3 regions of the Neisseria animaloris genome follow, and region 3 is predicted to be linked to each of the others. Evidence: predicted binding sites of a transcription regulator. Region 3 holds the regulator's gene; each other region holds the start of a gene.
The links. The regulator FNR, encoded in region 3, switches genes on or off when oxygen is low (the NO sensors DNR and NnrR bind a similar motif). The targets are predictions, from matches to a motif close to TTGATNNNNATCAA.
Positions count from the first base shown of each region.

Region 1: pflB (formate C-acetyltransferase) is a predicted target of FNR. The motif match lies at 7,952-7,965, and genes of this name have one in related genera.
Region 2: EL216_RS10780 (universal stress protein) is a predicted target of FNR. The motif match lies at 4,477-4,490, and genes of this name have one in related genera.

Region 1 covers NZ_LR134440.1:2,212,462-2,222,913, reverse strand. The annotation lists gene dapE (succinyl-diaminopimelate desuccinylase) at 51-1,181, opposite strand; gene alr (alanine racemase) at 1,266-2,324, opposite strand; gene EL216_RS10425 (D-amino acid dehydrogenase) at 2,609-3,865, opposite strand; gene EL216_RS10420 (winged helix-turn-helix transcriptional regulator) at 3,998-4,462, shown strand; gene pflA (pyruvate formate lyase 1-activating protein) at 4,596-5,399, opposite strand; gene pflB (formate C-acetyltransferase) at 5,550-7,835, opposite strand; gene EL216_RS10405 (amino acid aminotransferase) at 8,457-9,650, shown strand; gene EL216_RS10400 (DUF3465 domain-containing protein) at 9,754-10,233, opposite strand; gene EL216_RS10395 (hypothetical protein) at 10,293-10,452, opposite strand, start outside.
Region 2 covers NZ_LR134440.1:2,282,870-2,293,321, forward strand. The annotation lists gene EL216_RS10755 (fimbria/pilus outer membrane usher protein) at 1-855, opposite strand, end outside; gene EL216_RS10760 (fimbrial biogenesis chaperone) at 968-1,699, opposite strand; gene EL216_RS10765 (Csu type fimbrial protein) at 1,744-2,331, opposite strand; gene EL216_RS10770 (segregation and condensation protein A) at 2,851-3,693, opposite strand; gene EL216_RS10775 (tRNA threonylcarbamoyladenosine dehydratase) at 3,690-4,466, opposite strand; gene EL216_RS10780 (universal stress protein) at 4,607-5,071, shown strand; gene EL216_RS10785 (cupin domain-containing protein) at 5,287-5,817, shown strand; gene EL216_RS10790 (malate synthase G) at 6,302-8,479, shown strand; gene EL216_RS10795 (hypothetical protein) at 8,943-9,620, shown strand; gene EL216_RS10800 (phosphoribosylaminoimidazolesuccinocarboxamide synthase) at 9,779-10,452, shown strand, end outside.
Region 3 covers NZ_LR134440.1:2,075,364-2,085,815, forward strand. The annotation lists gene EL216_RS09760 (acetyl-CoA C-acetyltransferase) at 1-958, shown strand, start outside; gene atoS (two-component system sensor histidine kinase AtoS) at 1,048-2,898, shown strand; gene EL216_RS09770 (sigma 54-interacting transcriptional regulator) at 2,923-4,305, shown strand; gene EL216_RS09775 (hypothetical protein) at 4,478-5,062, opposite strand; gene EL216_RS09780 (DUF1289 domain-containing protein) at 5,307-5,579, opposite strand; gene hemN (oxygen-independent coproporphyrinogen III oxidase) at 5,783-7,189, opposite strand; gene fnr (fumarate/nitrate reduction transcriptional regulator Fnr) at 7,344-8,078, shown strand; gene EL216_RS09795 (CysB family HTH-type transcriptional regulator) at 8,146-9,096, opposite strand; gene EL216_RS09800 (OmpA family protein) at 9,546-10,289, shown strand.

The sequences.
Region 1 (10,452 bases), 140 kb from region 3:
CCTCAAGCCGTTTCAAACTTTCCTCCGCCCGCACCATTTTTCAGACGGCCTCAGAGCAGGGCTTTGAGCATTTCTTCGTACACAGCCGAGAGTTTCGGGATGTCGCTCAACAACACGTTTTCGTTAATCTGATGGATGCTGGCGTTGCTGGGGCCCAGTTCGATCAGCTCGGCGGCGATGGCTTTGATGAAGCGGCCGTCCGACGTGCCGCCGCTGGTGGAAAGTTCGGTCTGTATTCCGCACACTTTGGCAACGGCTTCGCGGGCGATGTCGGTCAGGCGGCCTGCTTCGGTGAGAAACGGCTGCCCCGAGCACGACCATTCCAAATCGTAGCTGATGCCGTGGTTGTCGAGAATATCGTGCACGCGCTGTTTCAGGCCGATGTCGGTGGATTCGGTGGAAAAACGGAAATTGAATTTCACGTTGAGCGTGCCGGGGATAACGTTGGTTGCGCCCGTGCCGCCGTTGATATTGGAAATCTGAAAGCCGGTGGGCGGGAAATATTCGTTGCCTTTGTCCCATTCGGCGGCGGTCAGTTCGGCCAGCGCGGGCGCAAAGGTATGTATGGGGTTCAACGCCAAATGCGGGTAGGCGATGTGGCCTTGCTTGCCTTTAACGGTAAGGTTGCCGGAAAGCGAACCCCGGCGGCCGTTTTTCACCGTGTCGCCCAGCGTTTCGACAGCGGTGGGTTCGCCGACGATGCAGTAATCAATCAATTCGCCGCGCGCTTTGAGCGCGTCCACCACTTTAGTGGTGCCGTCGTGCGCGTCGCCTTCTTCGTCGGAGGTAATCAGCAGGGCGATGCTGCCCGTGTGGTCGGGGTGTTCCGCCACAAAACGCTCGCAGGCGGTAACGAAACAGGCGATGCTGGTTTTCATATCCGCCGCGCCGCGCCCGTAAAGGCGGCCGTCGCGCTCGGTCGGCTCGAACGGCGGCGAATCCCATTTTTCAGACGGCCCCGGCGGTACTACGTCGGTATGCCCCGCGAAACACACCACCGGCGAAGCCGTGCCGCGCCGCGCCCAGATGTTTTTGGTGTCGCCGAAATTCATTTGTTCAATGGTAAAGCCGATTTTTTGCAGCCGTTCGGCCAAAATCTGTTGGCAGTTTTGGTCGTCGGGCGTAACGGAAGGTTGGGCGATGAGTTGCTTGGTTAAGGCGAGAGATTGGGTGTCGTTCATTTCTTCCTCTGCGGATGGTGTTGAGGCCGTCTGAAAGCACACTTTTCGTGCTGTGCCAAAGCGAATGTTCAGACGGCCTGTGTGTTATTCGTAATAAGTAAACTTGGCGCGCTTGACGTTGCACAGCAGTTCGTAGGCAATCGTGCCGGCGGCTGCCGCCACTTCGTTGATGTTGACGGTATCGCCCCACAGTTCGACTTCATCGCCGATGCCTTCTTGGGAAACGTCCAGTTCGATGGTCATCATGTCCATGGAAATGCGGCCGATTAAGCGGCTGCGGTGGGTGCCGACGGCCACGGGCGTGCCGGTCGGGGCGTGGCGGGGGTAGCCGTCGGCATAGCCGCAGGCAATCAGGCCGACGCGGGTGGATTTTTGCGTATAGAACACCGCGCCGTAGCCCACGGGCGAATGCGGCTGCAACACGCGCTCGCCGAATACGCGCGTGCTCAGGCGCATCACGGGTTTCAGGCGTTCGTCGCTGCCACCCAACGGCGATGCGCCGTAAAGCGCAATCCCCGCTCTGCCCCAGTCGCGGCGGGCTTCGGGAAAGCGCAGCATGGCGGCGGAATTGGCCAGACTTTCTTCGCCTTCCAAGCCTTCGCAGCCCAAATCGAAGGCTTCAAGCTGGATTTCGGTCATGCCGCTTTCGGGGTCGTCGGCACAGGCGAAATGGCTGAATTTCACAATCTCGGCCACGCTCGGATTCTGCTTCAAGGCGGTGTAGGCGGCGGCGTAGTTGTGCGGGAAGAAGCCGGCGCGGTGCATGCCGGAATCCATTTTCAGCCACACTTTGACGGAAGCCTGCCATTCGTGGTGCAGCAGGGCTTCAAGCTGCCATTGGCTGCATACGGCGGGCCATAAGCGGTATTGATCGACCAGCGCGTATTCTTTGGCTTCAAACACGCCTTCGAGCAGCAGAATCGGGTTTTCGATGCCGTTTTCGCGCAATTCCACCGCTTCTTCAATGGAGGCGACGGCAAAACCGTCGGCCATGTCTGCCAACGCATGGGCGCACCGTACCGCACCGTGTCCGTAGGCATTGGCCTTTACCACCGCCAGCAGTTTGTTGCCGTGGATGTTTTTCAGCGTTTGGTAGTTGTGGCGCAGGTTGTCGAGGCGGATTTGGGCGTTCAGCGGGCGCATGTGAAGTTCCTTTTTATTGGTTTCGAGGCCGTCTGAAAACAGGTTGCGACGGTTTTCAGACGGCCTGAATACGGATAACGGATTATAGGCCGATTGCTTGCTTTTTTGAATATGCCGGCGACCGGCCTAACCCTCGTTACAGCATCGCTACCCTGCCTTGAAAGAATGGTTTTTTGCAGGGCGGTACGGCGGCAGAGCCAATGCCGACAGCCTGCTCCTTTACCGGCTGTCAATATGAAGAGGCCGTCTGAAAAACGGTTTTCAGACGGCCTCCGAACCAGTGTTCAAACGGCATAACGGGCCAAACCCAAATCGTCGCTACGCACTTCGGTGGCTTTGCCGCATATCAAATCGGCGGCGATTTTGGCCGAACCGAGCGACATCGTCCAACCCAACGTGCCGTGGCCGGTGTTGAGAAACAGGTTGCCGAAGCGGGTGCCGCCTATAATCGGCGTGCTGTCCGGTGTCATCGGGCGCAAGCCGCTCCAGAAAATACCGCGGCTCAAATCCCCGCCGTCGGGGTATAAGTCTTTGACCACCAGTTCCAACGTTTCGCGGCGTTCAGGTTTTAAATTGATGGTGTAGCCCGACAATTCAGCCATGCCGCCGACACGAATACGCCTGTCGAAACGGGTAACCGCCACTTTGTAGGTTTCGTCGATAATGGTGGAAACAGGCGCGGCATCGCTGTCGGTTACGGGAATAGTGAGCGAATAGCCTTTCACGGGATACACAGGCAGATCCAAGCCTAATTCGGCCATCATCGGGCGGCTGAAGCTGCCGAGGGTGCAAACGTAACAATCGGCTTTGAAACGCTGCCCGCCCGCACGGACGGCCTTGATGAAGCCGTCTGAATGTTCGATGCGTTCGACGGCACGGTTATACTGAAATTCCGCCCCTTTCTCGATACACATGGCGGCAAGTTTTCGGGTAAACAGATGGCAATCGCCGGTACCGTCGTTGGGCAGGTGCAGTGCGCCGGCGATTTTGTGCAGCGCACCTTTTAGGGCGGGTTCGTATTGCAGGCATTCTTCCGCCTGCAATCTCCGATAAGGCACGCCGTATGCTTCAAGCACTTCAATGTCTTTGGCGGCGGCTTCCACTTCGTGCCGGCGGCGGAAAATCTGCAAAGTGCCTTTGTTGCGCCCCTCGAAATCCATGCCGGTTGCGGCTTCAAAGCGGCGGAACATTTCGCGGCTGTATTCCGAAATCCGCACCATACGCTCTTTATTGGCGTTGTAGCCGGCGGGATTGCAGTTCGCCAGCATCTGCCGCAACCATTGAAGTTGGAACAGGCTGCCGTCGGGCTTGAAAATCAACGGGGAATGTTTTTTCAGCAGCCATTTGGCGGCTTTGGCGGGAATGCCCGGCGCGGCCCACGGCGTGGTGTAGCCGTAGGAAAGTTGGCCGGCATTGGCGAAGCTGGTGCCCATGGCGGCGGCTTCTTCGCGTTCGATAACGGTTACCCGATGCCCCGCTTCCAGCAGATACCAAGCGGTGCAAACGCCCGCAACACCTGCACCCAACACGATGATATGCATGTTTTCCTCTTTATCTCTTTTATGCAGTGTATTTTTTAAGTCTAAACAATTTTAAATAGTTTTTTTCACTTTATTTTATAGCAAAAAACCCATATTATGATGTTTATCTAATTTTATACAGTGAATAAACCAATGAAAGAGCTGGATAAAACCGACCGCAAAATCTTAAAAATCCTGCAACAAAACGCCCGCATCCCGATGACCGAGCTGGCCGAAAAAGTGGGGCTTTCCACCACGCCCGTTACCGAACGCGTGCGCCGTTTGGAACGGGAAAACATCATCACCGGCTATCACGCCCACCTCAATCCGCACGCCTTGGGGCAAAGCCTGTTGGTGTTCGTAGAACTCAAACTGCGCTCAAAATCCGGCAATATTTTTGAAGACTTCCGCCGCGAAGTGTCGATGATTCCGCAAGTTCTGGAATGCCATTTGGTGTCGGGCGAATACGACTACTTAATCAAAGTGCGCCTGCCCGATATGTCGGCCTACCGTGATATGCTCGGCAATATCCTGCTGCAACTGCCCGCCGCCGCCGAAAGCCGCAGCTATGTGGTGATGGAAGAAGTGAAAGAAGACGTGCTGCTGCATTTGGATTGATTTTAGCGAAACTCGTTTTCAGACGGCCCGCAACCTCTCGGCCGGCCGTCTGCCATATTCGATAAAAAAAGGCCGTCTGAAAACGAGCTTTGCGGGTTTCGCCAAAACCATTTCAGACGGCCTTTAGAATCGGTTAATAAATAATGTTTTTACCGTAGCCTTCGAGAATTTCTTTGATATGCAGCACGGTTTCTTTGGGCGGCGGCTTTACTCCCTTAAGTTTGTATTCGTCGCCGCACAATTCCCATTTGTGCGCGCCCAGTTCGTGATAGGGCAGCAGCTCCACGGTTTCGATATTTTCCATGTCGCCGATAAACTCGCCGAGCAGGTGGGCGGAATGATCGTCATCGGTATATCCCGGCACAATCACATAACGCACCCGCGTAGGCTGGTTGCGCTCGGCCAGATAGCGGGCGAATTTCAGCGTTTTAGTGTTGGGAATGCCAACCAGCACTTTATGGATTTCTGGGTCGATTTGTTTTAAATCGAGCATCACGAGATTGGTGTGGTCGAGCAGGTCGTCGAGAATACCATCGTAATGCAGGGCGTAGCCGTTGGTGTCGAGGCAGGTGTGGATGTTGTACTCCCAACAGGCCTTGAACCAGTCGCGGATAAACTCGTATTGCAGCAACGGTTCGCCGCCGGTAGCCGTTACACCGCCGCCGGTGGCCTTCAGATAATGGCGGTAAGACAATACCTGCTTCATCACCTGCTCCACCGTCATCTCTTGCGCCTTATCGGTATGCATGTCCCAAGTATCGCGGTTATGGCAATAGAGGCAGCGCATCATGCAGCCTTGCATAAACAGCACGAAACGCAAGCCGGGGCCGTCGACAGTGCCGCAGGATTCGATGGAATGAATGATGCCTGTGCCGTGGTAGCCGCGGTGTCCTTCGCGGTGCGGATTTTCTTCGGCCTTGATGGTGTAGGTTTGCATAGGGTTGCCTTGTTGGTTTTTTAGCAAATACAAGTTTATTTACTATATGGTGGCGGTTGTTTTTTCAGACGGCCTTGATGCTGCTTGAGGCCGTCTGAAAAAAATGCCGGGCTGCAAACCCGGCATTGTTGCGGTAAATCCCGAACCGGATTACATGTTGGCTGTAAAGGTGCGGGTAATCACGTCTTGCTGTTGTTCACGGGTCAGCGAGTTGAAGCGGACGGCGTAGCCGGATACGCGGATGGTCAGCTGCGGATATTTCTCGGGATGTTCCATCGCGTCCATCAGGGTTTCGCGGTTGAGCACGTTCACGTTCAGGTGTTGGCCGCCTTCGATTTCGCCGGCTTCGTGGTGGAAATAACCGTCCATCAAACCTGCCAGATTGCGTTCGCGCGATTGTTCGTCTTTGCCCAATGCGCCCGGCACAATCGAGAAGGTGTAGGAAATACCGTCTTTGGCAAATTCAAACGGCAGTTTCGCTACCGAACTCAACGAAGCGACTGCGCCGTTCACATCACGGCCGTGCATCGGGTTGGCTCCCGGGCCGAACGGAGCACCTGCGCGGCGGCCGTCGGGCGTGTTGCCGGTTTTTTTGCCGTACACCACATTGGAAGTGATGGTCAGCACGGATTGGGTCGGAATCGCATTGCGGTACATCGGATGGGTGGCCACTTTTTTCATAAAGCGTTCCACCAAATCGCAGGCGATGTCGTCCACGCGGTCATCGTTGTTACCGAATTGCGGATATTCGCCTTCGATTTCAAAGTCGATGGCGATATTGTCTTCATCGCGGATCGGTTTCACTTTGGCGTATTTGATGGCAGACAACGAGTCGGCCGCTACCGACAAACCGGCGATGCCGCACGCCATGGTACGTTTGATGTCGCGGTCGTGCAATGCCATCAATGCGGCTTCGTATGAATATTTATCGTGCATGTAGTGGATAATATTCAACGCAGTAACATATTGGGTTGCCAGCCAATCCATGAAGCTGTCCATTTTGGCCATCACAGTGTCGAAATCCAACACTTCGTCCAAAATCGGCTCTGATTTCGGGCCTACTTGGTCTTTCGATTTCTCGTCCACACCGCCGTTGATTGCATACAGCAGGGTTTTGGCCAAGTTGGCGCGCGCACCGAAGAACTGCATGTGTTTGCCTACCACCATCGGACTGACGCAGCAGGCAATGGCGTAGTCGTCGCTGTTGAAGTCGGGGCGCATCAAATCGTCGTTTTCGTATTGGATAGACGAAGTGTCGATAGATACTTTGGCACAGAAATGTTTGAAGCCTTCCGGCAATTGCTCAGACCACAACACGGTAATGTTCGGCTCGGGAGACGGACCCATGTTGTACAGCGTATGCAGGAAGCGGAAGCTGTTTTTGGTAACCAGCGTGCGGCCGTCCAAGCCCATACCGCCGATGGATTCGGTTGCCCAAATAGGGTCGCCTGAGAACAATTGGTCGTATTCGGGCGTGCGCAGGAAGCGAACCATACGCAGTTTCATCACCAGATGGTCGATCAACTCTTGAGCTTCGCTTTCGGTCAGCGTACCATTTTGCAGGTCGCGCTCAATGAAAATATCCAAGAAAGTGGCTACACGGCCGAACGACATGGCCGCACCGTTTTGGGATTTTACGGCTGCCAAATAAGCAAAATAAGTCCATTGAACGGCTTCGCGGGCATTTTTGGCAGGACCGGAAATATCGAAGCCATAGCTTGCGGCCATTTCTTTCATTTGAGCCAAAGCTCTGTGTTGGTCATTGATTTCTTCGCGGCGACGGATAACATCTTCTAAGTTTTTACCGGCTTCCAAATCAGGTTGCAACGAATTGAATTGGTCAACTTTATCCGCCATCAAACGGTCGATACCGTATAAGGCAACGCGGCGGTAGTCGCCGATGATACGGCCGCGGCCATAGGCATCGGGCAGGCCGGTCAGCACGCCTGATTTGCGGCAACGGCGGATATCGGGCGTATAAACGTCAAACACACCTTGGTTATGGGTTTTGCGGTATTTGGTAAAAATCTCGGTAACGGTAGGGTTCAGTTCCACTTCATAAATTTTGCAGGAATCTTGAACCATTTTCAGGCCGCCGAAGGGCATGATGGAGCGTTTCAAAGGCTCGTCGGTTTGCAGTCCGACCACGGTTTCCAACTCTTTGTCGATATAGCCGGGGCCGTGGCTGGTAATGCCGGAAACCACTTGCGCATCGATTTTATACGGTGCATGGGTGCGGTTTTCCACTTTGATGCCTTCCATCACTTCCACCCACAGTTTGGTGGTGGCTTCGGTGGCGGGGGCTAAGAAATCACCTTTGCCCTCATAAGGGGTGTAGTTTTTCTGAATGAAATCGCGCACATTAATGCTGTTCTCCCAATCACCGGATTGAAAACCGGCCCAAGCGGCAGGACGCTCTTGTGTGGTGGTATTCATATTTGAACTCCTTATTTTCATTACATTAAATAAATCTCAGATATAAACTTAATAGTGGCAGGATAACACTTATTCAAGTATGTTTGTATGTAGTATTTGTGAAATAAAATTACTTTTTGACTTAAATCAGAAAATTAAATATTGGTAATAAAAACACAAAAAATTTCACAATGCATGACTTCAAATAGATGTACAAATAGGAGTAGAATATATTGAAAATTTGCTTCAACTATACCCATATTAATACTAATATCGAATCCCCGCTTTTCAAAAATCACCCAAGCAATAGTATCAAAAATTGCGGCAGCTTCTTAATCTAGCAGTATTACCGTTCTCTTGTATTTTCCCCAAACCGTCCGGTTTGGCTATTCATTTATTATTAAAATTTTAATAATCACTGCCGCCATACGGTATTTTCAGCAATTGATGACAGCCGCGTAAACCAACCCCGATAAAACTATATCGTCCTGCCGAAAAAACAAGCAGCATATTGGCAGATAAAGGCAGCATGAAAACTTTTTAGCGAAACCCGCAAAGCTCGTTTTCAGACGGCCTCAATTGTAAACAATCTTCCTTTGTGCCAAAATTCCAAGCAACTGTACCCGACAAAGGAACCCCGAAATGTTTCAGCACGTTGCATTCTATCCCGGCGACCCGATTCTCAGTTTAGTCGAAACCTTCAATAACGACCCGCGCGCCCACAAGGTCAACCTCGGCATCGGCATCTATTTCGACGAAAACGGCAAACTGCCCGTGCTCGGCTCCGTACGCAAAGCCGAGGTGAAACGTTCAGCCACCGCCTTGCCACGTCCTTATCTGCCGATGGAAGGCTTGGATACCTTCCGCCATGCTGTGCAAAACCTGCTCTTCGGCGCAACCAATCCCGCTTTGCAGGAAAACCGTATCGCCACCATTCAAACGCTCGGCGGTTCGGGTGCATTGAAAGTAGGCGCGGATTTTCTGCGCCGCTGGTTTCCGAACGCCAAAGTGTATGTGAGCAACCCCACTTGGGATAACCACAAAGGCATTTTCGAAGGAGCGGGCTTTGAAGTAGGCGCCTATCCGTATTACGACCCGGCCACCGGCGGTGTGCAATTTGAAGAAATGTTGGCATTTCTACTGCACCTGCCCGAACACAGCATTTTGATTCTGCACCCGTGCTGCCACAACCCCACCGGTGTGGATTTGACCGCCGCACAATGGGATGCGGTACTGGAAATCGTGCAAACGCGCAAGCTGATTCCGTTTATGGATATTGCTTATCAGGGCTTCGGCGATGATTTGGACAGCGATGCCTACGCTATCCGCAAAGCCGTGCAGATGGGCTTGCCGCTGTTTGTGAGCAATTCGTTTTCAAAAAATATGTCGCTCTACGGCGAACGCGTGGGCGGTTTGTCGGTAGTGTGCCCGAATGAAGAAGAAGCCGCGTTGGTGTTCGGCCAGCTGAAATTTAGCGTGCGCCGCATTTATTCCAGCCCGCCCGCGCACGGCGGCTATGTGGCTGCCGACGTGATGAACACGCCGGAGCTGTTTGCACAATGGCAAAGCGAAGTGTATGCCATGCGCGACCGCATCCGCGCCATGCGCCAAAAGCTGTACGATGTGCTGACGCGCAAAGTGCCAGGCAAAAACTTCGATTATTTCATCACCCAGCGCGGCATGTTCAGCTACACCGGTTTGACACCCGAACAAGTGCAGCGCCTGCAAGACGAGTTTGCCGTTTACCTCGTCAGTTCCGGTCGTATGTGTGTGGCGGGGTTGAACGAGTCTAATATTGATTATGTGGCTGATGCTTTTGCGGAAGTATTGAAGTAAAAGTTGTATCCATTAAGACAAGAGGCCGTCTGAAAACGAGCTTTGCGGGTTTCGTTAAAATGTTTTCAGACGGCCTCTCGAACATATCCGAAGGTTTGAAGGTTTATTGATACATCACCCCGTTGTGTTTCAGCCAGCCGTCGGGGTGGCGGCCTTTGGGATCGTGATGTGTCCAGTGAATCACGCCGCCGCGTTCCGACCATTCGTATTCGCCGAAAAATTCAACTTTGTCGCCCTTTTTCAGCCCTTCGATTTTGGGTGCCAAATCAATATTGTGTGCCACCAAAAGCGTTTGCCCGCTGCTCAATTTCAAGATAAAACGCTGGTGCCGGGAACCTTTGTTGTCGTCCGGCAGAGTTTTGCTGACGATGCCGCTCCCCTGTATCTGAATATCGCTTTGTTGCCGTTCAAAGGCCGTCTGAAGTATTGTCTCCGCCGGCCCGCCCGCGTTGCCGCCGCCGATGGCCGGAGCTTGTACCGAAGGCCGGGAAAGTTGTGCAGGCGGTGTTTGTTGCTGCTGCCATTGTTGGTAGCCGATAAGAACCACAACAGCAAGGGCAAGCCAAATCCGGATTTTTTTCATGTTTATTCCATACTGTTTTAAAACAAAGCCGGATAATCACTTATCCGGCCATATTTTTTTCAACGCTTGTATTTCAGGCTGTATTTGATTTCAGACATCGCCGCTTTCAAATTATATTCGAGAATCTCGTCCACCAAAGCAGGAGCCTGCTCACTTAATACTTGTTGCAGTTGATAAGTAAGCGTAGCCGTCTGTTTCTGCACGGCCACCCGCACCATA
Region 2 (10,452 bases), 210 kb from region 3:
AGGTAAAATGATTTCATATTGTCCGGCCGACACTTGTCGGCTGTATTGTTTCACGCCGTTTAAATATAAATCTACTGTGCCGGGTAGGGTGGTTTCGCCCAAATACGAACGCAACGGTGCGGTGTTGCGCCAAGGTTGGAGCGTATAAGTGTGTTCCAGCTTAATACCGCCGATACGCGAGCTTCCTCCTCCCCCTAACTGGCTGGTAAGCAGATCCCCTGCAGTTAGGGCTAAACCTTGCTCCGGCCAAACACTGCGCCAGTAAGTATCCAAGCGTATATTGTTGCGTTGAGCCGAGCTGCTTTGAGATGCGCCGCGCTGCCAATATTGATTGTGGCTTAAATAGCCTGCGGGAGTTGCCAAACGGGTTTCCGTTAAAAGGGCTTGATTCAGACGGCCTTCTCCGTTGCGGGATAGGTTGAAATCATAATTAAATATACCGGCAAAATCTGAACGGACGGTAGTGTATGCGGATTCTCCGTCGGGTTTGATGTGTGAGATCGGAAGATTCAGCCATGCCAGAGGGGCGGTGAAAGACAATGCCTGTCGGGCGGCATCATATTCGGTGTTTAATTCGGCAATGCTTTCCAGCGCCAGCCAAGACTGCAATTCGGTAACCGTTTGCTCTGTTGAATTTGAAAAGCCGTTATCACCATTTGCAGCAATAGTCTCCGAGGCCGTCTGAAGCACGGAGGCATCGGCACGGCGGGCTTGAGTTAATGTTTCAGACGGCACGTAGATACCGAGCGCAGCCAATGTTTCGACTTGTGCAAAAATACGTCCGTTATGTTCCATGAATTTAAACAGGCCGTCTGAATGGGTGCCGTTTACCGCCACTTGAGGGTAAACGGGCAACCATTCGGCCGAAAACGCCGTTGGTTTTGGAAAGTCGGGTTGTGCCGATACTTGCGCTGGATAAAAACATAATAATATGCTGGCAGCTATCCGATTGATTGAGGAAGAAATTTTAATTCCCCGCAAACCGAACCTCCGGAAGAGTCTGCTGCCCGTTTACCGTAACGGACAAGGTGCCTTTGCGTAGTGTGGACGGGGAAACATCTAGCGTGGTTTGCCATTTTTTCCCCGGCAGCACATATCCTGCCAAGCCGTTAACCAAGCTCAGTTTGTTTTTTTCTGTGGCCGTCTGAAAAGTGATATTGCTCAATTGCGCGTGAGCAAAACCTACATTCTGTACCGTTAGCAGGGCCTTGCCGTTTTTTGCACTTTGAATTTGCCACTGTAATTGGGTTTCGGGGTTTTCTGTCTGGTTCAAAAACAAAGGCACTGAATAGCGCAAAACGAATTGCAGGCCGTTTTTCGGCTTTTTCTCGGGAGCGGGTAATTCGTCAACAACCAGCCGGTATGCTTCTTCCGCAGAACCGGCGGGTTGTGTTCGAATAATACGGAATTGCTGCACACCTCCGGCAGAAAGTTTGACCATAGGAGGGCTGGCGACAACTGTGGTGCTGGGGGTTAATATGTTTTCGCCTTTTTCATCCTGTTCCCATCGAAACACCCGCACTTGTGCCGTCAGAGGTCCTTTACCCGTATTACTCAGTGTAAAAATACCTGCCCGCTGTTTTGCGGGCAGAGACAGGCTGGTAGGGCTGATTTGCAAACCGGCAGCATGGCTGAATAACGAAGCCGCTCCCATGGTTATCCCCAATAAGAGAGGAAGGGATTTGTTTTTTAAATACATACGCATACCGGATTAATGTGTTTTGAGTTGATTTTTAGGTGGAATTAGTAATGAACAGTAACATTGACACGGTCGCTGTAACGGCCGGCAGTTTTATCTAATTCTGTACCGAGCACACGTCCATAGACAGGATGTTTGATTGTAGTAGCGATACCTTGACCAGAACCGCTTAAAGTATTGGATCCCTGCTGATTGCCCCACACCTCTCTACGGGCATTATCTTTATACAAGGTATAAGCAATTTGATCGCTTGCAGCAGCAGTACCGCCTAACCCTTTCATGTTACCAGCACCTGCATTGTCACTTGTGCTTTCAGGAGTTAATGCTATTTGATAAGGGGTTCCTTTAGAACAACGTACTTGAATACCTTCGTTGGAACCTGCAATACTTTGTTTATCGACCTCAGTTTTATGATTAGATGCATATTCTCCAAAGTTAATATCTGCACCAGCAGAAGGAGAGGAGTTTTCTAGACTAGGTGCGCCTCCTGTGCTGGTAGTTACTTCACAAACCGGCAAAATACGGATAGTGACGTGGAAATCAGCACTTTGAGTTGCAGCTATGGCTGCGCCTGAGCACAATGATGCGGCCATGATGGAAGTGAGGGTAGAAAGTTTTTTCACCGTATGCATGTTAAATTTTCCTTGTTATTTATTGGAATTTAAAATAATTAGATGTACTTGAGTTGACCTATGGCTATGAGAGACGGTCGTTACCGTTGTTTTCCCAAAAACAGTAATATGTTTTGACCTGCTCAAAATGATAGGCATCGTTGGGTACACCTGGATTAAAACCGCTTTTATCGTTTTCAGCCTTTTGAATCTTTAATTTACCCGTTAAAATATTCCAAATGGATAAAAATATAATAAAAACAGTTATTTATAAAGCCTCGCTATTATCATTTTATTTACAAAAAATATCAAATTGTTTACTGTTTCTTTCGTTTTTTTGTTGGAAGTTAGTTGCACCCTAAACATATAGATGAAGAGGCTTTGTTTTTGAAAGATGTCAAAGTGATGTGTCGATACGGCTGTCTTGATAAATCAAGACAGCCGTGTCGATAGATATTTCACATGCTTTAGCGGAGATTTTTCAACTGGCAGACTTAGCAGGCACGGTTTGAATATTGTTTGAATGCCCGCTTACTCAGTTTATTGATATTCAGATGATTCGGCTGTTTCCAGCTCGTCGTTTTTAACGTGTATTTCAATCTCGGCAAAATTCTCGGGCTGAATAATGCGTACCAAGCCTTCTTTTGCCAATTCCAGCAAAGCGATAAAGTTGACCACCACATAAGCGATGCCCTGTTCAGGATGGAACAGCTCGGAAAAACGGCATTGCCCGTGTTCGTTCAGGCGGCGCAAGATGCTGCTCATTTGGGCGCGCACCGAAATCGCTTCCTGTACCACGGCATGGCTGCGGGTATGTTTGGCGCGGGAAAGGATGTTCAGCCATGCTTGCGTGAGATCGGCAACGTGTACGTCGGGCAGTTTGGCTTCAACCGCGATTTCCAGCGGCAGGTAAGCCCATGCAAAATCGCGTCCGGCGCGGGGCAGGGCATCCAAACCGGCGGCGGCGAGCTTCATTTGTTCGTAAGCCAGCAGGCGGCGCACCAATTCGGCGCGCGGGTCGGCTTCTTCGCCTTCTTCGATGCCGGCCGGTTGCGGCAGCAGCAGGCGCGATTTAATTTCAATCAGCACCGCCGCCATCAGCAGATATTCCGCAGCCAAATCAAACTGATAAGCCTCCATTTGGGCGATATAGTGCAGATATTGCTCGGTGATTTTTATCATCGGAATATCCAGCACATCGATATTCTGCTTGCGGATCAGGTAAAGCAGCAAATCCAGCGGCCCTTGAAAGCTGTGTAGCACCACCTTGAGCGCATCGGGCGGGATAAACAAATCCTGCGGCACGTCGGTAACGGGCTGGCCGAAAATCCATGCGACGGCGTTTTCAGACGGCCTGTTGGTGTGTTCGGCTGTCGAAGTCATTTCCGATTACCTATATGGTCGATAGCTGCCTGCGCACAATACAGGCCGAATGATGCGGTAACCAACATGCTCGCGCCGTAACCCGCGCAGGACAATCCTTGCGGGGCGGCATCGGCGGCGCAGGCTTCGCCCGATTGCGGCGGGGTGATGTTTTCGGTGGAAAACACGCAGGGTACGTTCATTTTGGCTTTGGTGTCGCGGGAAAAGCCGTAGCGTTTGCGTAGGGTGTAGCGCAGGTTGGCGAGCAGCGGGTCGTGGGTTACGCGGCTCAAATCGGCCGTTTGAATCAGCGCGGGGTTTTTCTGTCCGCCGGCACCGCCGCTGAGGATAAAAGGTTGTTTATGTTGGACGAAATAGGCCGCCATTGCTGATTTTACGCGCACTTGGTCGATGGCGTCGATCACAAAATCGAAAGGCCGTCTGAACAGTTCGTCGAGGTTTTCTTCGGTAACGAAGTCTTCGATTTCGGTTACTTGGCAGGCGGGGTTGATTTGCAGGATACGTTCGTGCAGCGAGCTGACTTTGGCTTTGCCGAATTCGGAAGTCAGCGCGGGAAGCTGGCGGTTGACGTTGGATTCGGCCACGTTGTCCAAATCAATCAAGGTCAGACGGCCGATGCCGGTGCGTGCGAGTGCTTCTACCGCCCAAGAGCCGACACCGCCGACGCCCACCACGCACACATGCGCCCGACTGAAATGTTGCAGGGCTTTGGTGCCATACAGGCGGGCAATGCCGCCGAAGCGGCGTGAAGAGACGGAAGCGGGGCGGGACATAAACAGTGCCTTGTGATAAATCAAAATTCAACAAAAAAACGCTGGCAAAACAGCGCAGGAGTATTATACTGCAAGCTCATTAATGAATCACATTTCACACAACAGGCCGGTAGGTTCCGGTGATGGGAAAGGAGAAGACGATGTACAAACATTTAGTGGTTGCCGTTGACGGCAGTGCTACTGCGCTGAACGCTTTGCAGCATGCTTCCGAGTTGGCGCGGATGGGTAGTGCGCAACTGACTCTGGTACATGTGGCCAATCCTGCCGAATACATGGCGCTGGCTCCCGAATTCCTGCAACACGAAAGTTATGAAGCCGCCGCCATCGCGCAGGGTAACGAGGTGTTGGAATTTGCGGAAAAAAGCGCGAAGGAAAAAGGCGTTGCCAATGTAGCCAAGCATTTGCTGGTGGCTAATAAAGGCGCACGTGAAATGGCTCAGGACTTAGTAGATTACGCTGATGAGCAGGGTGCCGATCTTTTGGTGCTCGGCACGCACGGCCGTAGCGGTTTGATGCACCTTTTGATGGGCAGCTTTGCCGAAACCGTGATGCGCCAAAGCCATTTGCCGCTGTTAGTGATTCGCAGCGTATCCGAAGAAGAATAAGTTATCGTTTGAAATAAAAACGGGCCGTTTGGAAAATATCATTAGCATGTTTTCAGACGGCCTTTTTTAATGTTGTCTGATAAAAGCGTATCGAGGTTTGGAGTTTGTCTGAATCGAGAGGAGGGAAGTTGGTTTTCTGTATACAAACCAAGCTGCCGATGCGGTTCCGACAGGCTGCGGGCTTATTTTTCGTTGTGTTTTTTAAGGAAACTGCCATGAAGAAAGAAGCACTGTTTGTTGTGATTGCCGGGTTGTTGAGTGTTCATTTTGCCGTTGCCGCGCCGCCGACACCTACCCAAACGGATAAAACACCGGTGGATAGAAGCGTACAGGTTTATAAAAAAAGCAAGCTGATGCAGTGGAACCGCGAGAAAGCAGGCGGTGGCGAGGGGCCTTTGTTGGGTGAATTTGCCTATACGCGCCATCAAACAGACGATCAGGACGCGTTTAGGGAGGCCGGTTGGCTGACTTTGCCCAAGGGTGCATCCATCGGGCTGCATAAGCATATAGATAATGAAGACGTTTATATTATCGTGTCGGGAAAAGGGCTGTTTACCGATTCGAATAACAAAGAAACCCGCGTAGGGCCGGGAGATATTACGATTGCCCGTCCGGGACAGAGCCATGCTTTAAAAAATATAGGCAGCAAACCGTTGGTGTTTATCAATGTGGTTGCCCAGCGCGCACCTTCTGCGGTTAACCCTGCTGCAGGTAAAGTTGCACCGGTAAAAGAGCAGGCTAAGTAGTATTGTTTTGGGGAAAGATAGAGGCTGTCTGAAAAGTTTTCAGGCGGCCTCTTTTTATCAAGGGGGGGAGTGTTTAGCCGTAATATAAATATGTACTACAGATTACAATGGTTTTAGGCCGTCTTAATATTTGACGAATTTCATCCGGCCGGTGTTTGGTACTGCTGCAATTAAATTTTTGCGTGGTTGCCGGTTGTCATGCGAACAGACAGTGTTCGAAGGCATGGATTGTGATTTTGACCTTTATTCTGGCGGAGAATTTGATGTACATTGGCATGCAATTGCAATTTGTAAAGATCGAGGCCGTCTGAAAATGTAGTCGCGTGAAACCGATTGAGTAGAAAAACTTTTTTCAGACGGCCTCTTGCTGAAAAAGACGGTTTCCGGCTATGGATTATTCCTGCGATTAGTGGTATTTTCGCATTAACTTTGTCGACAATGCACAAAGTACAATCAGAAAAACATTCAATTCAGGAGAATCATCATGGCATACAACTACACCCAAGCCGCCGGTTTGCAGGTGGACAACCATCTCTATCAATTCATCGAAAACGAAGTGCTTGCCGAACACCCCAACGTGAAATCCGCCCAATTCTGGCAGGGCTTCACCGAGCTGGTGCAAAAGTTCGCCCCGCGCAACCGTGCCCTGCTGGAAAAACGCGACCAAATCCAAGCCAAAATCGACGCATGGCACAAGCAAAACGCCGGCGCGGTTAAAGATGAAGCCGCTTATCAGGCGTTTTTGAAAGAGTTGGGTTATTTGGTTGATGTGCCGTCCGAATTCAAAATTTCTACTCAAAATGTAGACCGCGAGCTTTCCGAGCAAGCAGGCCCGCAATTGGTGGTGCCGATTAACAATGCCCGCTACGCCCTGAACGCCGCCAACGCCCGCTGGGGCAGCCTGTATGACGCGCTTTACGGCACCGATGCCGTTGACCAAAGCGGCGACTTGGCACCCGGCAAAGGCTACAACCCCAAACGCGGCGATGCCGTGATTACGGCCGCCCGCGAATTTCTCGACAACAGCATTCCCCTTGCCAACGGCAGCCATAAAGACGTTATCGCCTACCAAGTAGCCGAAGGCCGTCTGAAAGCCACCTTGAAAGACGGCGGCGAGAGCGGTTTGGCCTCTCCCGAATTATTCGTCGGCTACAACGGCAGTGCCGACGCGCCCGCTTCCCTGCTGTTCCTGCACAACGGCCTGCACATCGACATCTTAATCGACAAAAACAGCGCCATCGGCAGCCAAGACCCGGCAGGCGTGAAAGACATCATCTTAGAAGCCGCCTTGAGCACCATTATGGACTGCGAAGACTCCGTAGCCGCTGTCGACGGCGAAGACAAAGCGCTGGTATACGCCAACTGGCTCGGCCTGATGAACGGCACGCTCACCGAAGAAGTGGAAAAAGGCGGCAAAACCTTTACCCGCAAACTCAATGCCGACCGCGAATACACCAAACCCGACGGCAGCGGCCAATTCAAACTGCCCGGCCGCTCGCTGCTGTTTATCCGTAACGTCGGCCACCTGATGACCACGCCCGCCGTACTCGATTCAGACGGCAACGAAATCCCCGAAGGCATTCTCGACGGCGTGATGACCGCCTTAATCGCCCCGTTCGACCTCAACCGCAGCGAAAACAAAAACAGCCGTTCCGGTTCCGTCTATATCGTAAAACCGAAAATGCACGGCCCCGAAGAAGTTGCCTTTGCCAACGAACTGTTCGCCGCGTTTGAAGACTTGGGCAAACTGCCGCGCAACACCCTGAAAATGGGCATTATGGACGAAGAGCGCCGCACCTCCGCCAACCTCGCCGCCTGTATCCAAGCCGCCAAAGACCGCGTGGTGTTTATCAACACCGGCTTCCTCGACCGCACTGGCGACGAAATGCACACCTCCATGCACGGCGGCGCGTTCATCCGCAAAGGCGACATGAAAGCCAGCAAATGGATCAACGCCTACGAATTAAGCAACGTCCAAACCGGCCTGCAATGCGGCTTGCGCGGCAAAGCCCAAATCGGTAAAGGCATGTGGGCCATGCCCGATTTGATGGCCGAAATGCTCAAGCAGAAAATCGGCCACCCCAAATCAGGTGCCACCACCGCTTGGGTGCCGTCGCCCACCGCAGCCACCCTGCACGCCACGCACTATCATCAAGTGAACGTGTTTGACGTGCAGCAGGGTTTGTTGGCGCAAGAGCCGAAAAACTACACCGACGACCTGCTCACCATTCCGTTCGCCGCCGAACGCAACTGGTCTGCCGCCGACATCCAGCAAGAATTGGACAACAACTGCCAAGGCATTCTCGGCTATGTGGTGCGTTGGGTAGAACAAGGCGTAGGCTGCTCGAAAGTGCCCGACATTCACAACGTCGGCCTGATGGAAGACCGCGCCACCCTGCGCATTTCCAGCCAACACATCGCCAACTGGCTGCTGCACGGCGTAGTCAGCGAAGCGCAAGTGCGCGAAACGTTGGAGCGCATGGCCGGCGTGGTGGACAAACAAAACGAAGGCGATGCGGCATACACGCCGATGGTCGGCCGTTTCGACACCTCCCCCGCCTTCCTCGCCGCCTGTGACTTGGTGTTTAAAGGCACGGAACAGCCGAACGGCTACACCGAACCGCTGCTGCACCGGTGGAGACGTGTTGCGAAGCTAAAATAGTAAACTGAATATAAAAATATATTTTTTAAAAAGCTATTTGAAGTTTTTTCAAGTGGCTTTTTTTTATGGGTTTAAATGACAACGGATGAATCTCGTGGGGTTGGTGAGGTATTTCAGGTGCACCTACTCCAACCTCTGCTGTTTAATAGTGAATAGTGCGATGAAAAACTTTCGCCATATCTTGAGAAGGTAGAAATAATCAGAATTAAATTGTTGAAAATACTATGATATTAGATTTTTTGATGGTGGGATGAATTTTCAATAACTATCGGTTTAGAGTTTTTATTTTATTATTTAAAAAACCGTTTATCATAAGAAAGTACCGTTCAATATGATAATTGGAAGAATGTAAGAACTTAAATTAGAATAATTATGCAAATTATTGTAAGCCTTAATGAATTCTTATGCTTACTATGAAATTTGTTGAAAATATATTTAAAACTTACATTTGGGAGTATCAATTATGAAAGATTTTTATTCCGGCTATCAAGCGGGAGCATCTTCGGATACAGCTTATGATTTTTGCTTCGAACCTGAAATAGATCCCGGTACATTGCCAGAACTGGATCCTTGCCCGTTGCCAGAACCTGAACTGGATTGCCCGCTGCCGGAGCCTCTGCCATTACCGGATCCGGATTGCCTGTTGCCAGAGCCTCTGCCATTACCAGATCCGGATTGCCTGATACCGGAACCCGAGCCGGATTGCCCGATTCCGGAACCCGAGCCGGATTGCCCGATTCCGGAACCCGAGCCGGATTGCCCGATTCCGGAGCCCGAGCCGGATTGCCCGATTCCGGAACCTGAGCCGGATTGCCCGATTCCGGAACCCGAGCCGGATTGTCCTGTACCGGAACCCTGCCCACCATGTCTGGAACCTGATTGGGGTTGGGATTGTGCCATCCCATATCATAATGTAGGTGCGGACTTGCAAAGTAACGGAAGTCAAGATAACGGTATCGTTATTAACGACCTATTTGCAGTAAACACACACAACATCGGAGATCTTGTTTTCACTGAAAGCAATACTACTTGGGATAATGTGGCCGCTGATTTTACTGCAGGTGGTTACGGCGTTGACAGCGGTTATGCCGCCGGCCAAGATCAAATCCAACAACAAACTCAAAATCAGGGCATTATCTGATAAATTAGAGTGGTGAATGATTGAACAAAGGCCGTCTGAAAATCATGTTTTCAGACGGCCTTTTTTCCTTCGTTTTGTAAACAATCCGCATCCGATACAAGAATTCGGCTAAAATAATAGCTTTCGCAAATACCGCTTAAATTCACAAAGAGAAAGCCATGTCAGACATCAGCCTGAAGAAAATCTATTCCGGTAAAGTCCGTGATTTATACGAAATCGACAACCGGCGCATGTTGATAGTTGCATCCGACCGCCTTTCCGCATTCGACGTAATTCTCAGTAATCCCATTCCCGGCAAGGGCGAAATCCTTACCCATATCTCAAACTTTTGGTTTAAAAAGCTTGCCCACATCATGCCCAACCACTTTACCGGCGACACCGTGTACGACGTTTTGCCCGAAGCCGAAGCTAAAGCATTGGAAAACCGTGCCGTCGTTGCCAAAAAACTCACGCCAGTGAAAGTGGAAGCCATCGTACGCGGCTATCTGGCCGGCAGCGGTTGGAAAGATTATTGCAAAACCGGTACAGTATGCGGCATTAAATTGCCCGAAGGCATGCAGGAGGCGCAGCAATTGCCCGAAGTGATTTTTACCCCGTCTACCAAAGCGGCGGTTGGCGATCACGATGAAAACATCAGCTTTGAAGAGTGCGAAAACATTATCGGCAAACAGCTTGCCGCCGAAGTGCGAAGCAAGGCCATCCGGCTTTACGGTGAAGCGGCAGCATACGCCAAAACCCGCGGCATCATCATCTGCGACACCAAATTTGAATTCGGCTTGGATGAAAACGGTACGTTGACCTTGATGGATGAAGTGCTTACGCCTGATTCCAG
Region 3 (10,452 bases):
TGAAGAGCATATTTCTTCTTTTACTATTAATAAGGCCTGTGGTTCAGGCATGAAAAGTGTAGTGTTGGCTGCACAGGCGATTGCCAATGGTGATGCTGAAATTATTGTAGCCGGCGGCATGGAAAATATGAGTCAAGCTCCTTTCTTATTGGATAGTAATGTTCGCTTAGGATGCCGTATGGGCAATCAACAGCTTCGTGATTCGTTAATTGAAGATGGATTGACTTGTGCGATAAACCATTACCATATGGGAATAACAGCAGAAAATATCGCTGAACGATATGGTATCAGTCGTCAAGAGCAAGATGAATTTGCTTTGCGTTCACAAACATTGGCGGCGAAGGCTCTACAGAATGGAGCCTTTGAAAAAGAAATTACTCCCGTGGTGGTGAAAACTCGAAAAGGCGAGCTCATTGTTTCAAAAGATGAATATCCAAAGTTAGATTGTACTGCGGAAGGGTTGGCTAAACTAAAACCTGCTTTTAAGAAAGACGGTACGGTAACGGCTGGAAATGCTTCCGGTATTAATGATGGAGCAGCAGCGTTGCTCGTTATGAAAGAAAGTAAAGCCAAAGCATTGGGATTGAAACCATTGGCCCGGATTCGTAGTTATGCTAGTGCAGGAGTTGATCCTTCTGTGATGGGTTTAGGCCCGGTACCTGCTACTAGGAAAGCATTGGAAAAAGCCCGATTAACTTTACAAGATATCGATTTAATTGAAGCCAATGAAGCTTTTGCTGCTCAATTTCTCGGGGTAGGGCGTGAGTTGAACTTTGATTTAGATAAGACTAATGTGAATGGCGGTGCCATTGCTTTAGGCCATCCTGTAGGTGCCAGCGGTGCCCGTATTTTAGTGACTTTGTTATATGGTATGATTGAACGCGATGTTAATCTTGGTTTAGCGACTCTCTGTATCGGAGGTGGTCAAGGTATTGCCATGATTATTGAACGTGTTTAACTACTTTTTATTGTCATAATAATGGCTTATACCTGATTTGAATCAGGTATAAGCCTGTTTTATGAAAAACATGGAGATTTGCACCTGCAATGACTTTCAAAAAATCCTACTTAAAGGAGGTGATGCTTCGTTTTGGAGAGAAGCTATATCCGGAAAAATTACGCATCAGAATTATGTTCCTCAGCATATTCTTGACTTGTATTTCAATTTTTTCTATTGCCTATCTGGTTGAAAGAGAAGGTATTGCTCTCTTGTTACAAGAGAAAGAACAAAAATTATTTACCATTGCGTATGTATTGGATTTGGAATTGGGAGAAACTTTCGAGCAAATTGATTCTAAATTGCCACGAGATGAGCAAATCAAACAATTAAATAATAAGCTTTCCCCTTATTTAGAAAAAATTTTACAAAATAATCCCAAAATAGCCGCTGGGTATTACCATCGCGAACTTGATGCGGTAGTTGTGTATGGCCCGCATATTAAATATGGGGATAAAGTCGGAATCAAAATTTCAAATGACCATCCTGGGCGAATGGTTATGTCTTCTGGAAAACCGCTTGTGTGGCAAGGCCCTCAGGTGCGCGGTAATATTATGAACGCTATGGTGCCGATTATCCGTAGCGAAAAAATACAAGGATATATTTGGACTAATGAATTAGCAGAGGATATCAGTCTTCAAGCAATGGGCTTGGAGAAACGTATCGTATTGATATGTTCGCTTGGGTTGATTTCCAGTATCGTTCTGGCATGGGTGCTTTCTCATCGGATGAATACTGATATAGATATCATCAGGCAAGGATTAAAGAAACTTCCTTTAGATTTGCATATCCCTTTGCCAAACATTAAAGGGGAAATGAATGCTATTGTAGAAGGAATAAACCAACTTGCGCTAGCTCTTAATGAAAGTAAATCAACAAATGAAATGATTCTGGATAGCATCATAGATGGTGTTGTTACCGTAGATAATAATGGTCTGGTTACCATGTTGAACCCAGCAGCTGAAAAAATTTTTAGGTATAAACGCGGTGATGTTATTGGTAAACCTTACCATTCGATTATTGATGATCAAAATTATCAAAGCCCCCTTTTAGATACATTACATAATGGTACAAATCATTTAGGTATTGAAATGGACTTTCCGGTTTCAGGAAGAGTTCTTCATCTCAGTTTAAGTACCAGTCATTTGAAAAACCATAATGGAAAAATCATCGGTGCAGTGCTGGTATTTAAGGATTTATCCGAACAGCAAGAAATGCAACGGATTATTCAGCAAACTGAAAGATTAGTAGCAATTGGCGAATTAATGGCCGGAGTTGCACATGAAATCCGCAATCCATTAACTGCTATCCGGGGATTTGTGCAGTATTTACAGAAAAACGATATATCTGAAAAACATCGTAAAGAATATATTGATATTATTCTGAAAGAGGTAGATTCAATCAATGAGGTTATCCGTCAGTTATTGGATTTATCAAAACCACATAAAAACTATTTTTCTCCTGCTTCTCTTAATCAGGTGATTAAAGACACTTTGATTGTGGTAAATACATCTAAATATTCTCCGGTTATTCATTTTGAATTAATATTGGATGATTCGTTACCGCCGGTTTATTTGGATGCAGCGATGATTAAACAGATGTTGTTAAATTTAATTATTAATGCGATTCAAGCTATTTCGGGAGAGGGTACTATAACGATTAAAACATACCTTTCTGAAGACAGCCATTGCCAATATATCGAGATTATTGATACAGGGTGTGGTATTAATGAAGATCTCAAAGATCATCTGTTTACCCCTTTTTTTACTACAAAACCTTCAGGTACAGGGTTAGGGTTGGCGATGGTGGAAAAGATTGTTACTTCACACCAAGGGACAATCCAGATTAAGAATAATAGTAATAGAGGAGCCGTTGCTACGGTTAGCCTTCCTTCTCTTTGACAATAAAAATTTTGAAAATAATATATGAAGATATTGATAGCTGATGACGAAGAGAATGTCAGAAAATTACTTTCCATCGTATTGGAAGAGAGTGGCCATCAAATAGAATTGGCAAAAGGCGGTAAAGAGGCCGTTGATAAATTTGATGAAACTATTGATTTGGTTTTGTTGGATATCCGAATGCCAGAAATGGATGGCCTACAGGTATTGCAGCATTTGAAAAATGCAAGGCCGGATGTTCCTGTCATTTTGATGACTGCTTATGCAGGTGTAGATACAGCTGTTACGGCACTTAAATCCGGTGCATTTGACTATATTATTAAGCCGTTTGATTTAGATGAAATACAAGCACTGGTTGCAAAAGCTCTGCAATATAAAAAGTCGTCTCAAGAGGAAAATTTTATTATTGATAAATTGGAACTCTATGACGAAGAAGGAAATCCCCAGAGAATCTTGACCAGTAGTCCGGTAATGATGGAGTTGTGCCGACAGATTGCTAAAGTTTCCCAGACCAATGCAACTGTTTTAATTACAGGGGAGAGTGGAACCGGTAAGGAATTGGTAGCAAAAGCAATTTACCATTACAGTGAGCGGGCGGCAGGGCCTTTCATTAAAATCAATTGTGGTGCATTGCCGGAAAGCCTGCTTGAAAGCACCTTGTTCGGGCATGAAAAAGGTGCTTTTACGGGAGCGCAAAGCCGCCAGCAGGGATTATTTGAAAGGGCTCACAACGGAACCTTGTTTTTGGATGAAGTAGGTGAAATGTCCACTAATCTGCAGGTGAAGTTACTGCGTGTTTTGCAAGAAAAAGAATTTGAGCCGATTGGAAGCAGTAAAACCATCAAAACGGATTTTCGCCTTATTGCGGCGACAAATCGTAATTTGGCAGAGCTTGTCGAAGAAAATAAATTTCGTTTGGATTTATTTTATCGTTTAAATGTTATGCCGCTGGTGTTACCGCCGCTACGTGAGAGACCTGAAGATATCACATTATTGGCCCGGCATTTTGTGCAGAAATTTTGTGTCGAGCACCAACATAATTTTTTAGAATTGGATGAAAGTACAATAAAAGTTTTAAAATCTTATACTTGGCCGGGGAATGTTCGCGAGCTTTCCAACACAATCGAACATGCAGTAATCATGTCGACGGGGCTGTCTATTTATCCGGATGATTTGCCTCCGATTGTATTGGGGGAAAGTAAACGCCTTTTTTCAGAGCCAGATCCTATGGATGAAGAGGGAGTAAACCAAAAGACATTACGGGAGTCGATGAAAAATTATGAATGCAGCATGGTTCGCGAGGCTTTGAAAAAACATAATGGTAATCGGGAACGTACGGCTAAAGCTTTGGGTATCAGTAAACGGGCTTTGATGTATAAAATTCAAGAATACCAAATTGAATTGTAAAGAGTATTTAATCAGATGTATGATAGGAATAGCTTGTATTTTTTGAAATAAAAAATTTAAAACGGAAAAGCCGACATATAAAAATATGTCGGCTTTTCAACAAGAAAAAATAATATATCAAAAGACCAAAGTAGTTTGATATGGTTGTCGATTGACCTCAATTTCTAATTTTTTAAGGAGTCTTTGTTGATGATCCCCAAATGGCGTTAGCCTGTTCATTAATATTCTGTAAATCCATCCAACCTATCTGAGTGAACAAGAATATCAATAAAGATCCGAAAAACATCAAAGCAATCAGATAAACAATATAACCCAGTAATACTTTCCAAGCGGATTGTCGTCCCATCTTCATGAAACCGATGGCCTGCACCCAAAAAGTCCATACTTGCCAAAAAATACCGATTGAACCGAGAGCGGGTATATAAAACACGAGCAGCGCAGGAATAACCAGTGCTTCCGTTGCCAACACAAATCCCCAAAATGGCAGTTTGGGGGAGCCGTAATAGTGGAGCACTCCGCTCATCACGCGGCTAAGCAGCAGCCATTTAAAAATACTCAGTAATACGGAAAATACGATTGCCGCCGTGCTTTTGCCGAACAGTTGCGACATTCCGGCAGCATTAACTAGGCCGATAAGCAGCAATACGGCCGATAATACAGGCAGAGTATAGAGATATTCGGCGGGAGATCTATAGCGTAAACGTAATATGTCCCACATATCACGCAATAATTGATACAGCATGTTTTTGAAAATCATTATTAAAAGAAGCTGCATTGTAACGTAAAACAAAGTATTCCAACGAATAAGTTTCAGACGGCATATGGTATGTCGGACAAGGGCGGATTAATCTACCAATAAATCCGAAATGGCCCGAAACCGTGGCGACAATACCGTTTACGATATATTTCTGCGTTACGAGGGAATATTGGATAAGCAAACAGGCCGTCTGAAAATATTTCAGACGGCCTGTGTATACAAGGTAGTTCGTATCGGAGGACTATCAGGATTCTTCACCATGCTCCGTCTCAAATTCGAATCCCATTTGGTCCGGCAGCTCTATAACTGGTTGTTTTTTCTCCCAAGCGAGTTTTTCAAGTTTGTGCCGCCTCATTCTTATCAGGTGCATAACATGGTGCTTTTGCGTGTCGGTCATATTCAACCAATAAAGCCGCTCTTCTCGGCTGCGTAAACAACCCTTGCAAAAACCTTTGCTGTTGGCTTCGCAAACGCCGATACAGGGGCTGGGAATGGCGAAGAATTCAAGTTGTTCCATGTGCGGTTATAGGCTGATAAATGAGAGGTTTTTTTACGTGAAGGCAATATTACGTAGCCGGCTGTCACAACCGTTGCATTGTGCTTGAAAAGGTAAATGTTTTCAACGAGCAGGAGGTGTTTCGCCTACACATAATATACTGAGGCCGTCTGAAAATAGTAGTGCTTTGTTTTCAGACGGCCTGCTTGCTGAGGGCTGTTTCATTATACGGTTTTCGAATATTGCGCCGTAGTTTCTTTATGCCGCAGATGGTAGTCGAATACCATTGCAATGTTACGGATAAGGAAGCGGCCTTTTGGAGTTACCCGTAATCTTTTCGAAGTTAGGTGCAGCAGACCAAGTTCGGCCAGTTTTTGCAAATCGGCCAATTCGGTTTCGAAGTAACGAGCAAACGGAATGCCGAATACGCTTTCATACACTTGAAAATCCAATGAGAAACGGCACATCAAATCTTGAATAATATTGCGGCGCAGCAAGTCGTCACGATTCAATTGGTAGCCGCGCATTATCGGCAAATGCCCGGCATCGATGGCGGCGTAATAAGCATCGATATCGCGTTCGTTCTGAACGTAAGTTGTGCCGATTTTACCGATACTGGAAACGCCGATGGAAATCAAATCGCAGTCGGCATAGGTCGAATAGCCTTGGAAATTACGTTGCAACCATCCTTCTTTCAGAGCCAGAGCAAGCTCATCGTCCGGTTTGGCAAAATGATCCATGCCGATGAATACGTAGCCGCGTTCCGTGAGGGTTTGCACCGCATATTGCAGAATATCGAGCTTTTCTTCGCTATCCGGAACAGTTGCCGTATCAATGCGGCGTTGAGGTTTGAAAATATGCGGCAGATGGGCGTAGTGATACAGCGCAAGGCGGTCGGGATCGAGTGAGAGTACGGTTTCAATGGTCGGTTTGATACTTTCCAAAGATTGATGGGGTAGGCCGTAAATCAAATCGACACTTACGGATTTGAACCCTGCTTCCCTTGCTGCATCGATCACTTCGCGGGTTTCTTCAACAGTTTGGACACGGTTTACTGCTTTCTGTACTTTAGGATCGAAGTCTTGTATTCCGACACTCATACGGTTGAAACCCAGCTTACCCAAATGCAGCACGGTTTCCCGGCTGACCTTGCGAGGATCAATTTCAATCGAATACTCGCCGTTTGGAATCAACTGAAAATGTTGACGTATCAAGGCAAAGACACGTTCGATTTGGTTGTCGTTTAAAAACGTAGGTGTGCCGCCGCCGAAATGGATCTGGGCAAGTTGGTGGATGCTGTTCAAATGAGGAGCGAGCAGTGCCATTTCTTTGTCGAGATATTCTATATAAGCGTCAGCACGTAATTTGTCTTTTGTAATGATTTTGTTGCAACCGCAGTAGTAGCAAATAGTGTTACAAAAAGGAATATGGACGTAAAGAGAGAGCGGTTTATTGAGTGCCCCCATCCTGCGTAATTTCAAAGCATGAATATAATTGGCTTCGGTGAAGCCGTTATGAAAACGATCGGCAGTCGGATACGAAGTATAACGGGGGCCGCTGGAGGGCAGGGAAGCAATCAGTTTTCGGTCAAATTCAGGTTGTGTGTCATTTTGTATGGTAATGATTTTCATGATGTTTTGTTTGTTCTGTAATGAAATAGGCAAATTTGCCGTAAGTTTGGTAGAATAGCGATATTACGATCATCCCGCCTTGATGTTGGTCAATACTCAATACGCAGGGTCTAAGTATAAAAGTTGCTAATTATAATTAAAGGTGCTTAATCTTATGTCTGCACACACACCACAACATCAGATGAAAACGTTGTGTTCAAATTGTTCATTACGTGAATTATGCCTGCCGGTGGGTTTGATGCCGACAGAGTTTGCGCAATTAGACGCTGTTATCCGCCAAAGCCGCCGCTTGAAAAAAGGTGAGTATTTGTTCCGGGCGGGAGATCCGTTTGCATCGCTGTTTGCCATACGTACCGGTTTTTTCAAAACTACTGTGGCCAGTCAAGACGGACGTGATCAAGTAACCGGATTTTTCATGTCGGGAGAACTGATCGGCATGGACGGTATTTGTGCACATACGCACAGTTGTGATGCGGTCGCTTTGGAAGACAGCGAAGTGTGCGAGCTGCCGTTTTCACATATGGAACAATTGGGGCAGAACATTCCCAGCCTGCAAACCCACTTTTTCCGTTTAATGAGCCGTGAAATCGTGCGTGATCAGGGAGTAATGCTGTTATTGGGAAATATGCGTGCAGAAGAGAGGCTGGCGGCGTTTTTGTTGAATTTGTCCAACCGTCTCTATTCGCGCGGGTTTGCCGCCAATGATTTTATTTTGCGCATGTCGCGTGAAGAAATAGGAAGTTATTTAGGTTTGAAACTGGAAACAGTTAGCCGTACGTTGTCCAAATTCCACCATGAAGGCTTGATTTCGGTAGAACATAAACATATCAAGATTCTTGAACCGCAAGCATTGAAGAAAATGGTTTCCGGTTGTGAGCATGCCGTTTAAATGTTGCTGAAAGATGTTGAGGCCGTCTGAAAGAAATTCAGACGGCCTCAATTTTTGAAATACCGAATTAGATAGAGAAATCTTCTTCAATAGGCGCGTAAAGCATCTGATCGATCCGTTCACGTGTCAACTGAGGTGCAAACAGGCTGATGAAATCATAAATATAACCGCGGAGGTATGTATCGGAGCGTAAGGCGATGTAAGTAGAAGAAGTTCCAAATAAGTGGGCCGCATCAATCAGTTGTAAATCATGATCAGTTTGAGGGTCGTATGCCAGTTTCGCCATCAGTCCCACACCCAACCCTAATCTCACATAGGTTTTCAAGACATCGGTATCCGCAGACGAAAGCGCTATTTTAGGGAGTTTCAAATGGGCTTTTTGAAAAGCGCGAAAAATATTACTGTTGCTGTTCAAGGCAAATTCATAAGTTACTAAAGGATAGGCGGCTAAATCATTAATACTCAAAGGATGCCGGCAATCTAGTAGGGGATGGGTATGTGGGACGAGAATCGCATGAGTCCATTCGGAACAAGGCAGTTTGCGTAAGTCCGAATAGTCATCCAGAGGGATGGTAGCAATGGCAAAATCCGCGTCTCCGTTGCTGATCATTTGTGCGATGGTGTGTGTGCTGCCTTCCTTAATACTTAATTGTACTTTCGGATAGCGCTTCACAAATTCCGCTACAATTTTCGGCAAAGCATAGCGGGCTTGTGTGTGTGTAGTCGCAATAGTAAGCGAACCGCTGTCTTGACCGGTAAATTCGCTACCTATATTTTTGATATTCTGCACATCGCGTAGAATCCGTTCAGCAAGTTCCAATACTGCTTTACCAGGCTGTGAAACCGAAACTACACGTTTGCCGCTACGGATAAATATCTGTATACCTAATTCTTCTTCCAAAAGCCGGATTTGTTTTGAAATGCCCGGTTGGGAAGTAAACAGCGCTTCGGCAGCTTCCGATACATTTAGGTTTTGGCGGTATACTTCAAGGGCGTAGCGTAGTTGTTGTAATTTCATATGATAAGAACGGGAAGTGGTGTGTATTCTGTACGACAAGTCTTTTTTAAATGTAGCATAGATTGAAAAAAAAAGCCTTATTTGCAAATTTGCCCCAAGAAAACATTTGTTTTTTCAGGAACTATCTTTGTGAAGTATTAACAAAGCATTGAATGCTGTAAAAAGTTGTTGTTGCTTTTGTACAACGACCATGTAATAGGAAGTGGGTTTTGCTTGTAAATAAATGACACAGGATTGATTTTTCGGCATGATTCGTAATTAGGAAGCGGGCCGTTTATCCGTTGTGTGCGGGTAGTGTGCTATTGACAGTTTGCCCTTGGCTTCTTTATAGTGCAAACCTGAAATATCCTACTTGCCGCCGTTTTACAATAGTGGCCTGTATATTTGGTGATTTGTGGCGGTTGCGCTCTTGGTGCCCGTTGCATAACAATCTTTGATGAGGGAATAAAATGACCAAACAGCTGAAATTAAGCGCCTTGTTTGTTGCCTTAGTAGCTTCAGGCACTGCAATGGCCAGCGAACCGCATACTAAACACGGTTACACCGTTAGCAGCAAGTCACAAACAGTTGTTCGCAACAACTATGGTGAGTGCTGGAAAAATACTTATTTCGACAAAGCCACTCAGGGCCGTATTGAGTGTGGTGATGCTGTGGCGGTGGAAACTGCTCCTCAATTTGCTGAAGAAACCGTTTCTCTGTCTGCTAAGACTTTATTTGGTTTCGATAAGGATAATCTGCGTCCTGAAGGTGCCGAAACTCTGAATGCCTTGGCTCAACGTTTGAGCAACACTAATGTAGACGGTGTACGTGTTGAAGGTCATACCGACTTCATGGGTTCAGAAGAATACAACCAAGCTTTGTCTGAGCGTCGCGCAAATACTGTAGCTAACTACTTGGTTGGCCAAGGTGTTGCTTCTAACAAGATTTCTGCTGCCGGTTTGGGTGAGTCTCAAGCTCGTATGACTGCCACTTGTGAAGCTGAAGTAGCCAATTTGGGTAAAAAAGTTTCTAAAGCTAAGAAACGCGCAGCTCTGATCGCATGTATCGAACCTGATCGTCGTGTAGATGTTAAGATTCGTACTTTAGTAACCAAACAAATTGCTCCTGGTCATGTTGAAGGTGAGCGCCCTGCTGTTGATGAAGGTTGGATTCCAGGTCCGGCTTCTCAAATTCACGGTTATACCCGTCCTTAATCAACAGATTATTTGGATTTGAAAACCCCGCTTGATAGCGGGGTTTTTATTGTTTTTTCGACATTAAGATTACTTTTCGACGGTTAGAGATGAAGTCGAATGGCAATATATACAGCATCAGCATGGTTTTAGTAAGCAAGATAAGGTTTGAAATAACACACTA